Regions from separate parts of the Bacillus sp. T3 genome, predicted to be linked through region 2. Evidence: a T-box and tRNA genes for the amino acid it is inferred to sense, from the RefSeq annotation. Region 2 holds a T-box; the other regions hold tRNA genes.

The links. A T-box is a leader RNA that pairs with one kind of tRNA and senses whether it is charged. The one in region 2 lies ahead of ileS (isoleucine--tRNA ligase), so its partner is inferred to be a tRNA-Ile.
Region 1: it has a tRNA-Ile gene. The T-box ahead of ileS (isoleucine--tRNA ligase) is inferred to sense a tRNA for this amino acid. The anticodon was not compared.
Region 3: it has a tRNA-Ile gene. The T-box ahead of ileS (isoleucine--tRNA ligase) is inferred to sense a tRNA for this amino acid. The anticodon was not compared.

What each region holds. Positions count from the first base shown of each region.
Region 1 is NZ_CP137761.1:150,834-154,113, reverse strand. Features, by position in the region: rRNA gene RGF10_RS00890 (16S ribosomal RNA) at 1-1,090, shown strand, start outside; tRNA gene RGF10_RS00885 (tRNA-Ile) at 1,213-1,289, shown strand; tRNA gene RGF10_RS00880 (tRNA-Ala) at 1,301-1,376, shown strand; rRNA gene RGF10_RS00875 (23S ribosomal RNA) at 1,500-3,280, shown strand, end outside.
Region 2 is NZ_CP137761.1:3,599,419-3,602,698, reverse strand. Features, by position in the region: gene RGF10_RS18350 (YlmH family RNA-binding protein) at 1-341, shown strand, start outside; gene RGF10_RS18345 (DivIVA domain-containing protein) at 422-934, shown strand; T-box leader at 989-1,228, shown strand; gene ileS (isoleucine--tRNA ligase) at 1,449-3,280, shown strand, end outside.
Region 3 is NZ_CP137761.1:130,378-133,657, reverse strand. Features, by position in the region: rRNA gene RGF10_RS00780 (16S ribosomal RNA) at 1-1,356, shown strand, start outside; tRNA gene RGF10_RS00775 (tRNA-Ile) at 1,479-1,555, shown strand; tRNA gene RGF10_RS00770 (tRNA-Ala) at 1,567-1,642, shown strand; rRNA gene RGF10_RS00765 (23S ribosomal RNA) at 1,766-3,280, shown strand, end outside.

The DNA of each region.
Region 1 (3,280 bases), 1.2 Mb from region 2:
AGTACCGGAGTAACTGCCGGTACCTTGACGGTACCTAACCAGAAAGCCACGGCTAACTACGTGCCAGCAGCCGCGGTAATACGTAGGTGGCAAGCGTTGTCCGGAATTATTGGGCGTAAAGCGCGCGCAGGCGGTTCCTTAAGTCTGATGTGAAAGCCCCCGGCTGAACCGGGAGGGTCATTGGAAACTGGGGAACTTGAGTGCAGAAGAGAAGAGCGGAATTCCACGTGTAGCGGTGAAATGCGTAGAGATGTGGAGGAACACCAGTGGCGAAGGCGGCTCTTTGGTCTGTAACTGACGCTGAGGCGCGAAAGCGTGGGGAGCGAACAGGATTAGATACCCTGGTAGTCCACGCCGTAAACGATGAGTGCTAAGTGTTAGAGGGTTTCCGCCCTTTAGTGCTGCAGCAAACGCATTAAGCACTCCGCCTGGGGAGTACGGCCGCAAGGCTGAAACTCAAAGGAATTGACGGGGGCCCGCACAAGCGGTGGAGCATGTGGTTTAATTCGAAGCAACGCGAAGAACCTTACCAGGTCTTGACATCCTCTGACACTCCTAGAGATAGGACGTTCCCCTTCGGGGGACAGAGTGACAGGTGGTGCATGGTTGTCGTCAGCTCGTGTCGTGAGATGTTGGGTTAAGTCCCGCAACGAGCGCAACCCTTGATCTTAGTTGCCAGCATTTAGTTGGGCACTCTAAGGTGACTGCCGGTGACAAACCTGGAGGAAGGTGGGGATGACGTCAAATCATCATGCCCCTTATGACCTGGGCTACACACGTGCTACAATGGATGGTACAAAGGGTCGCGAAACCGCGAGGTCGAGCCAATCCCATAAAACCATTCTCAGTTCGGATTGTAGGCTGCAACTCGCCTACATGAAGCTGGAATCGCTAGTAATCGCGGATCAGCATGCCGCGGTGAATACGTTCCCGGGCCTTGTACACACCGCCCGTCACACCACGAGAGTTTGTAACACCCGAAGTCGGTGGGGTAACCGTAAGGAGCCAGCCGCCTAAGGTGGGACAGATGATTGGGGTGAAGTCGTAACAAGGTAGCCGTATCGGAAGGTGCGGCTGGATCACCTCCTTTCTAAGGATATTGTCGTAAAGACAATCGGAATGCAGACCTTCTGGTCTGTACTGTTGACTGTTTGGTTTGTTTAGTTTTGAGAGAGCAATTTCTCAAAAGTTTAATATTTATCCGTTATATATGGGCCTATAGCTCAGCTGGTTAGAGCGCACGCCTGATAAGCGTGAGGTCGATGGTTCGAGTCCATTTAGGCCCACCATAACCCATAACGGGGTCTTAGCTCAGCTGGGAGAGCGCCTGCCTTGCACGCAGGAGGTCAGGGGTTCGATCCCCCTAGACTCCACCAATCATAACGATTGCACCATGTCGTTATTTTTTGTTCCTTGAAAACTAGATAATCGTAAGAAGAAGAAAACAAGAAACACCACATTAGTTTTTTCTCTCTTAATAATAAGAGAATTAACCTTTAGGTTAAGTTAGAAAGGGCGCACGGTGGATGCCTTGGCACTAGGAGCCGATGAAGGACGGTACTAACACCGATATGCTTCGGGGAGCTGTAAGTAAGCTTTGATCCTGGAGATTTCCGAATGGGGGAACCCACTACTCGTAATGGAGTAGTATCTTTACCTGAATACATAGGGTATTGAAGGCACACCCTGGGAACTGAAACATCTAAGTACCCGGAGGAAGAGAAAGCAAACGCGATTCCCTGAGTAGCGGCGAGCGAAACGGGACATAGCCCAAACCAAGAGGCTTGCCTCTTGGGGTTGTAGGACACTCAACATGGAGTTACAAAGGAACGGGGTAAATGAAGAGATCTGGAAAGGTCCGTCAAAGAAGGTAAAAACCCTGTAGTTGAAACTTCGTTCCCTCCTGAGTGGATCCTGAGTACGGCCTGGACACGTGAAATCCGGCCGGAAGCAGGGAGGACCATCTCCCAAGGCTAAATACTCCCTAGTGACCGATAGTGAACCAGTACCGTGAGGGAAAGGTGAAAAGCACCCTGGAAGGGGAGTGAAAGAGATCCTGAAACCGTGTGCCTACAAGTAGTCAGAGCCCGTTAATGGGTGATGGCGTGCCTTTTGTAGAATGAACCTGCGAGTTACGATTACATGCAAGGTTAAGTTGAGAAGACGGAGCCGCAGCGAAAGCGAGTCTGAATAGGGCGTATGAGTATGTGGTCGTAGACCCGAAACCAGGTGATCTACCCATGTCCAGGGTGAAGGTTGGGTAACACCAACTGGAGGCCCGAACCCACGCACGTTGAAAAGTGCGGGGATGAGGTGTGGGTAGCGGAGAAATTCCAATCGAACTTGGAGATAGCTGGTTCTCTCCGAAATAGCTTTAGGGCTAGCCTCACGTAGTAAGAGTCTTGGAGGTAGAGCACTGTTTGGACTAGGGGCCCTCATCGGGTTACCGAATTCAGACAAACTCCGAATGCCAAAGACTTATCCGTGGGAGTCAGACTGCGAGTGATAAGATCCGTAGTCAAAAGGGAAACAGCCCAGACCACCAGCTAAGGTCCCAAAGTATACGTTAAGTGGAAAAGGATGTGGAGTTGCTTAGACAACCAGGATGTTGGCTTAGAAGCAGCCACCATTTAAAGAGTGCGTAATAGCTCACTGGTCGAGTGACTCTGCGCCGAAAATGTACCTGGGCTAAACGTATCACCGAAGCTGTGGATTGACATCTACGATGTCAGTGGTAGGAGAGCGTTCTAAGGGCGTTGAAGCTAGACCGTAAGGACTGGTGGAGCGCTTAGAAGTGAGAATGCCGGTATGAGTAGCGAAAGATGGGTGAGAATCCCATCCACCGAATGACTAAGGTTTCCTGAGGAAGGCTCGTCCGCTCAGGGTTAGTCGGGACCTAAGCCGAGGCCGAAAGGCGTAGGCGATGGATAACAGGTTGATATTCCTGTACCACCTCATTATCGTTTGAGCAACGGGGGGACGCAGGAGGATAGGGTAAGCGCACTGCTGGATATGTGCGTGTAAGCAGTTAGGCTGAAAATGAGGCAAATCCCATTTTCGAGAAGGCTGAGCTGTGATGCCGAGGGAAATATAGTACCGAAGTTCCTGATTCCACACTGCCAAGAAAAGCCTCTAGCGAGATAAAAGGTGCCCGTACCGCAAACCGACACAGGTAGTCGAGGAGAGAATCCTAAGGTGAGCGAGAGAACTCTCGTTAAGGAACTCGGCAAAATGACCCCGTAACTTCGGGAGAAGGGGTGCTCTTTTGGGTGTTAAAGCC
Region 2 (3,280 bases):
AGTTGCAGTCAATTGGAAGGGCGCAGGTTCGAATTAATGAAATACCATTTGAAAAAGTAGTCAAAGTGGAGGAAGTATGGCAGGACCTTTCAATGACCTGTTCATCACTTCGCCTCGATGTTTTAGTCTCTACTGCGTATCCATTATCGCGGCAAAAAGCACAGGTTATTATTGGACAAGGCCTGGTTAAAGTTAATTGGACAGTGATTGAATCTTCTTCATTCGAATGTGGTGAAGGTGATACTTTATCGGTCCGCGGCTTTGGCCGTGTTAAGATTGATTCAATCGAAGGAAAGACAAAAAAGGACAAATGGCGAATTATAGCGAAACAGCAAAAATAAATTATTGGATTTAGCAGGATTATAAAAGGGATTGTCGAATACATGGTTATACATACGAGTCTTGATTTGGAGGTGGCGTTATGCCGTTAACACCGTTAGATATACACAATAAAGAATTCAGCAAGGGATTTCGAGGCTATGATGAGGATGAGGTAAACGAATTCCTTGATCAGGTTATTAAAGATTATGAATTGTTGATCCGTGAGAAAAAGGAATTAGAAGAAAAATTAAAAGATCAAACAGAAAGATTGGGGCATTTCTCTAGTATTGAGGAAACCCTTAACAAGTCGATTGTAATTGCTCAAGAAGCTGGGGAAGAAGTACGTAGAAATGCGCAAAAGGAAGCAAAATTAATCATCAAGGAAGCAGAAAAAAATGCTGATCGGATTGTTAATGAATCGCTTACAAAGGCAAGAAAAATTGCCTTGGAAATAGAAGATCTTAAGAAGCAATCAAAGGTATTCAGAACTCGCTTTAAAATGCTGATTGAAGCACAGCTTGATTTATTAAGCAATGATGATTGGGATCATTTACTCCAATATGAGTTAGATGCATCTGAATTGAAGGCAGCTGAAGAAGATTCATTAGCATAACTTGACGAACGAATTATAAATCGCATATAATGCATAACAATAGAACCTTAAATAAGAATGACGATGATAGGGACAGTACGTTTTTTCAACATGCTTTTAAAGCGACTTAGGGATGGTGTAAGCCTAGGAAAGCCGAAAATTCGAAAAATCACCCTTGAGTTCCAGGTTGAACACTATTTTTGATAGGTAAAGTAAACTTTGGCGTGAATTCACGATACGAATAACTAGAGGACAGAGCTATCATATGCTTTGTCAATTAGGGTGGTACCGCGGGAAAACCTTCTCGTCCCTTCATCAGGGATGAAAAGGTTTTTTTTGTTGTCATTTTGTATTTACAAAGTTGATTGGAGCGAAAGGTGCGAGACTCCTGCGGGAGCAGTGGGACAGGTGAGACCCCACAGGCGCTATGCGCCGAGGAGGCTCACCGCCCGCCCCGCGGAAAGTGAGCACCTGCAGCGGAAATCAACAACTAACTTTAAAACAACCAAAAATAAATTCCATAGGAGGAAATGAAATGGATTATAAAGATACGTTATTGATGCCACAAACGGAATTTCCGATGCGTGGGAATCTTCCAAAGCGTGAGCCTGACATGCAGGCACAATGGGAAGAAATGAATATTTATCAGCAAGTCCAAGAAAGAACGAAAGGGAGACCAATGTTTGTATTGCACGATGGTCCTCCATATGCCAACGGTGACATCCACATGGGCCATGCATTAAATAAAATCCTCAAGGATTTCATCGTTCGCTACAAATCAATGAGCGGATTCCATGCACCATATGTTCCGGGTTGGGATACACACGGTTTACCAATTGAGCAGGCTTTAACAAACAAAGGAGTTAAACGGAAGGAAATGACCGTTGCTGAATTCCGTAAACTTTGTGAGCAATATGCTTATGAACAAGTGAACAATCAACGCGTCCAGTTTAAACGTCTAGGTGTTCGTGCTGACTGGGATAATCCATATATTACTTTAAAGCCTGAATATGAAGCACAGCAAATCAAAGTGTTTGGCGAGATGGCGAAAAAAGGCTACATCTATAAAGGTCTGAAGCCTGTTTATTGGTCACCGTCAAGTGAGTCAGCCTTAGCAGAAGCAGAAATCGAATATCAGGATAAGCGTTCTGCCTCTATTTATGTTGCCTTTAACGTGAAAGATGGAAAAAATGTATTAGATACCGATACAAAAATCGTTATCTGGACTACAACTCCATGGACTATTCCGGCCAACCTTGGAATTTCTGTTCATCCAGAATTAACGTATGTTGTCGTTGAAGAAGGCGGAAGCAAATACGTTGTGGCTGAAGCATTATTAGAAGCTGTTACTAGTGAAGTTGGCTGGGAAAATCCAACGGTCGTCAAAAAGGTTAAAGGAAGCGAATTGGAATACATTATCGCCCTTCATCCAATTTATGGTCGTGAATCACTGGTCATGCTTGGCGAGCACGTAACAACTGATGCAGGTACTGGTTGTGTACACACAGCACCTGGTCACGGTGAAGACGATTTCCATGTTGGTCAAAAGTATGGCTTAGATGTATTAAATCCAGTAGATGATAAGGGGCACATGACACATGAGGCTCCAGGCTTTGAAGGGTTATTTTATGAAAATGCCAATAAGCCAATTACGGAAAAGCTAGAAGAAAATGGAGCGCTATTAAAGTTATCCTTTATTACTCACTCTTATCCGCATGACTGGAGAACAAAGAAACCTGTCATTTTCCGTGCGACTGCACAGTGGTTTGCTTCTATTAAAGATTTCCGTAACGAGCTTCTAGAAGCTGTTAAGGAAACAAAGTGGGTACCTGAATGGGGCGAAACACGTTTGTTTAACATGGTTCGCGATCGTGGTGACTGGTGTATTTCCCGTCAACGTGCATGGGGTGTACCAATTCCAGTATTCTATGCTGAAAATGGTGAAGCGATTATTACAGACGAAACGATCAATCATGTTTCAGGACTGTTCCGTGAGAACGGATCAAATATTTGGTTTGAGCGGGAAGCGGTAGAGCTATTACCTGAAGGATTTACGCATCCGGGTAGTCCAAATGGTGAATTTACGAAAGAAACGGATATCATGGATGTATGGTTTGATTCTGGATCTTCTCACCAAGCTGTTTTAGAAGAGCGTGATGATCTTCAGCGTCCAGCCGATCTTTATTTAGAAGGATCTGACCAATATCGCGGTTGGTTTAATTCATCACTTTCAACAGGTGTTGCTGTAACAGGCAAGGCACCGTATAAAGGTGTTCTCAGCCATGGATTTGCGCTAGATGGTGAAGGAAGAAAAATGAGTAAATCAATTGGTAACGTGGTTATTCCGGCCAAGGTTATGCAACAGCT
Region 3 (3,280 bases), 1.1 Mb from region 2:
TGAGGGAAAGCTGAAAGACGGTTTCGGCTGTCACTTACAGATGGGCCCGCGGCGCATTAGCTAGTTGGTGAGGTAACGGCTCACCAAGGCGACGATGCGTAGCCGACCTGAGAGGGTGATCGGCCACACTGGGACTGAGACACGGCCCAGACTCCTACGGGAGGCAGCAGTAGGGAATCTTCCGCAATGGACGAAAGTCTGACGGAGCAACGCCGCGTGAGCGAAGAAGGCCTTCGGGTCGTAAAGCTCTGTTGTTAGGGAAGAACAAGTACCGGAGTAACTGCCGGTACCTTGACGGTACCTAACCAGAAAGCCACGGCTAACTACGTGCCAGCAGCCGCGGTAATACGTAGGTGGCAAGCGTTGTCCGGAATTATTGGGCGTAAAGCGCGCGCAGGCGGTTCCTTAAGTCTGATGTGAAAGCCCCTGGCTGACCGGGGAGGGTCATTGGAAACTGGGGAACTTGAGTGCAGAAGAGAAGAGCGGAATTCCACGTGTAGCGGTGAAATGCGTAGAGATGTGGAGGAACACCAGTGGCGAAGGCGGCTCTTTGGTCTGTAACTGACGCTGAGGCGCGAAAGCGTGGGGAGCGAACAGGATTAGATACCCTGGTAGTCCACGCCGTAAACGATGAGTGCTAAGTGTTAGAGGGTTTCCGCCCTTTAGTGCTGCAGCAAACGCATTAAGCACTCCGCCTGGGGAGTACGGCCGCAAGGCTGAAACTCAAAGGAATTGACGGGGGCCCGCACAAGCGGTGGAGCATGTGGTTTAATTCGAAGCAACGCGAAGAACCTTACCAGGTCTTGACATCCTCTGACACTCCTAGAGATAGGACGTTCCCCTTCGGGGGACAGAGTGACAGGTGGTGCATGGTTGTCGTCAGCTCGTGTCGTGAGATGTTGGGTTAAGTCCCGCAACGAGCGCAACCCTTGATCTTAGTTGCCAGCATTTAGTTGGGCACTCTAAGGTGACTGCCGGTGACAAACCGGAGGAAGGTGGGGATGACGTCAAATCATCATGCCCCTTATGACCTGGGCTACACACGTGCTACAATGGATGGTACAAAGGGTCGCGAAACCGCGAGGTCGAGCCAATCCCATAAAACCATTCTCAGTTCGGATTGTAGGCTGCAACTCGCCTACATGAAGCTGGAATCGCTAGTAATCGCGGATCAGCATGCCGCGGTGAATACGTTCCCGGGCCTTGTACACACCGCCCGTCACACCACGAGAGTTTGTAACACCCGAAGTCGGTGGGGTAACCGTAAGGAGCCAGCCGCCTAAGGTGGGACAGATGATTGGGGTGAAGTCGTAACAAGGTAGCCGTATCGGAAGGTGCGGCTGGATCACCTCCTTTCTAAGGATATTGTCGTAAAGACAATCGGAATGCAGACCTTCTGGTCTGTACTGTTGACTGTTTGGTTTGTTTAGTTTTGAGAGAGCAATTTCTCAAAAGTTTAATATTTATCCGTTATATATGGGCCTATAGCTCAGCTGGTTAGAGCGCACGCCTGATAAGCGTGAGGTCGATGGTTCGAGTCCATTTAGGCCCACCATAACCCATAACGGGGTCTTAGCTCAGCTGGGAGAGCGCCTGCCTTGCACGCAGGAGGTCAGGGGTTCGATCCCCCTAGACTCCACCAATCATAACGATTGCACCATGTCGTTATTTTTTGTTCCTTGAAAACTAGATAATCGTAAGAAGAAGAAAACAAGAAACACCACATTAGTTTTTTCTCTCTTAATAATAAGAGAATTAACCTTTAGGTTAAGTTAGAAAGGGCGCACGGTGGATGCCTTGGCACTAGGAGCCGATGAAGGACGGTACTAACACCGATATGCTTCGGGGAGCTGTAAGTAAGCTTTGATCCGGAGATTTCCGAATGGGGGAACCCACTACTCGTAATGGAGTAGTATCTTTACCTGAATACATAGGGTATTGAAGGCACACCCGGGGAACTGAAACATCTAAGTACCCAGGAGGAAGAGAAAGCAAACGCGATTCCCTGAGTAGCGGCGAGCGAAACGGGACATAGCCCAAACCAAGAGGCTTGCCTCTTGGGGTTGTAGGACACTCAACATGGAGTTACAAAGGAACGGGGTAAATGAAGAGATCTGGAAAGGTCCGTCAAAGAAGGTAAAAACCCTGTAGTTGAAACTTCGTTCCCTCCTGAGTGGATCCTGAGTACGGCCTAGACACGTGAAATCCGGTCGGAAGCAGGGAGGACCATCTCCCAAGGCTAAATACTCCCTAGTGACCGATAGTGAACCAGTACCGTGAGGGAAAGGTGAAAAGCACCCTGGAAGGGGAGTGAAAGAGATCCTGAAACCGTGTGCCTACAAGTAGTCAGAGCCCGTTAATGGGTGATGGCGTGCCTTTTGTAGAATGAACCGGCGAGTTACGATTACATGCAAGGTTAAGTTGAGAAGACGGAGCCGCAGCGAAAGCGAGTCTGAATAGGGCGTATGAGTATGTGGTCGTAGACCCGAAACCAGGTGATCTACCCATGTCCAGGGTGAAGGTTGGGTAACACCAACTGGAGGCCCGAACCCACGCACGTTGAAAAGTGCGGGGATGAGGTGTGGGTAGCGGAGAAATTCCAATCGAACTTGGAGATAGCTGGTTCTCTCCGAAATAGCTTTAGGGCTAGCCTCACGTAGTAAGAGTCTTGGAGGTAGAGCACTGTTTGGACTAGGGGCCCTCATCGGGTTACCGAATTCAGACAAACTCCGAATGCCAAAGACTTATCCGTGGGAGTCAGACTGCGAGTGATAAGATCCGTAGTCAAAAGGGAAACAGCCCAGACCACCAGCTAAGGTCCCAAAGTATACGTTAAGTGGAAAAGGATGTGGAGTTGCTTAGACAACCAGGATGTTGGCTTAGAAGCAGCCACCATTTAAAGAGTGCGTAATAGCTCACTGGTCGAGTGACTCTGCGCCGAAAATGTACCGGGGCTAAACGTATCACCGAAGCTGTGGATTGACATCTACGATGTCAGTGGTAGGAGAGCGTTCTAAGGGCGTTGAAGCTAGACCGTAAGGACTGGTGGAGCGCTTAGAAGTGAGAATGCCGGTATGAGTAGCGAAAGATGGGTGAGAATCCCATCCACCGAATGACTAAGGTTTCCTGAGGAAGGCTCGTCCGCTCAGGGTTAGTCGGGACCTAAGCCGAGGCCGAAAGGCGTAGGCGATGGATAACAGGTTGATATTCCTGTACCACCTCATTATCGTTTGAGCAACGGGGGGACGCAGGAGGATAGGGTAAGCGCACTGCTGGATAT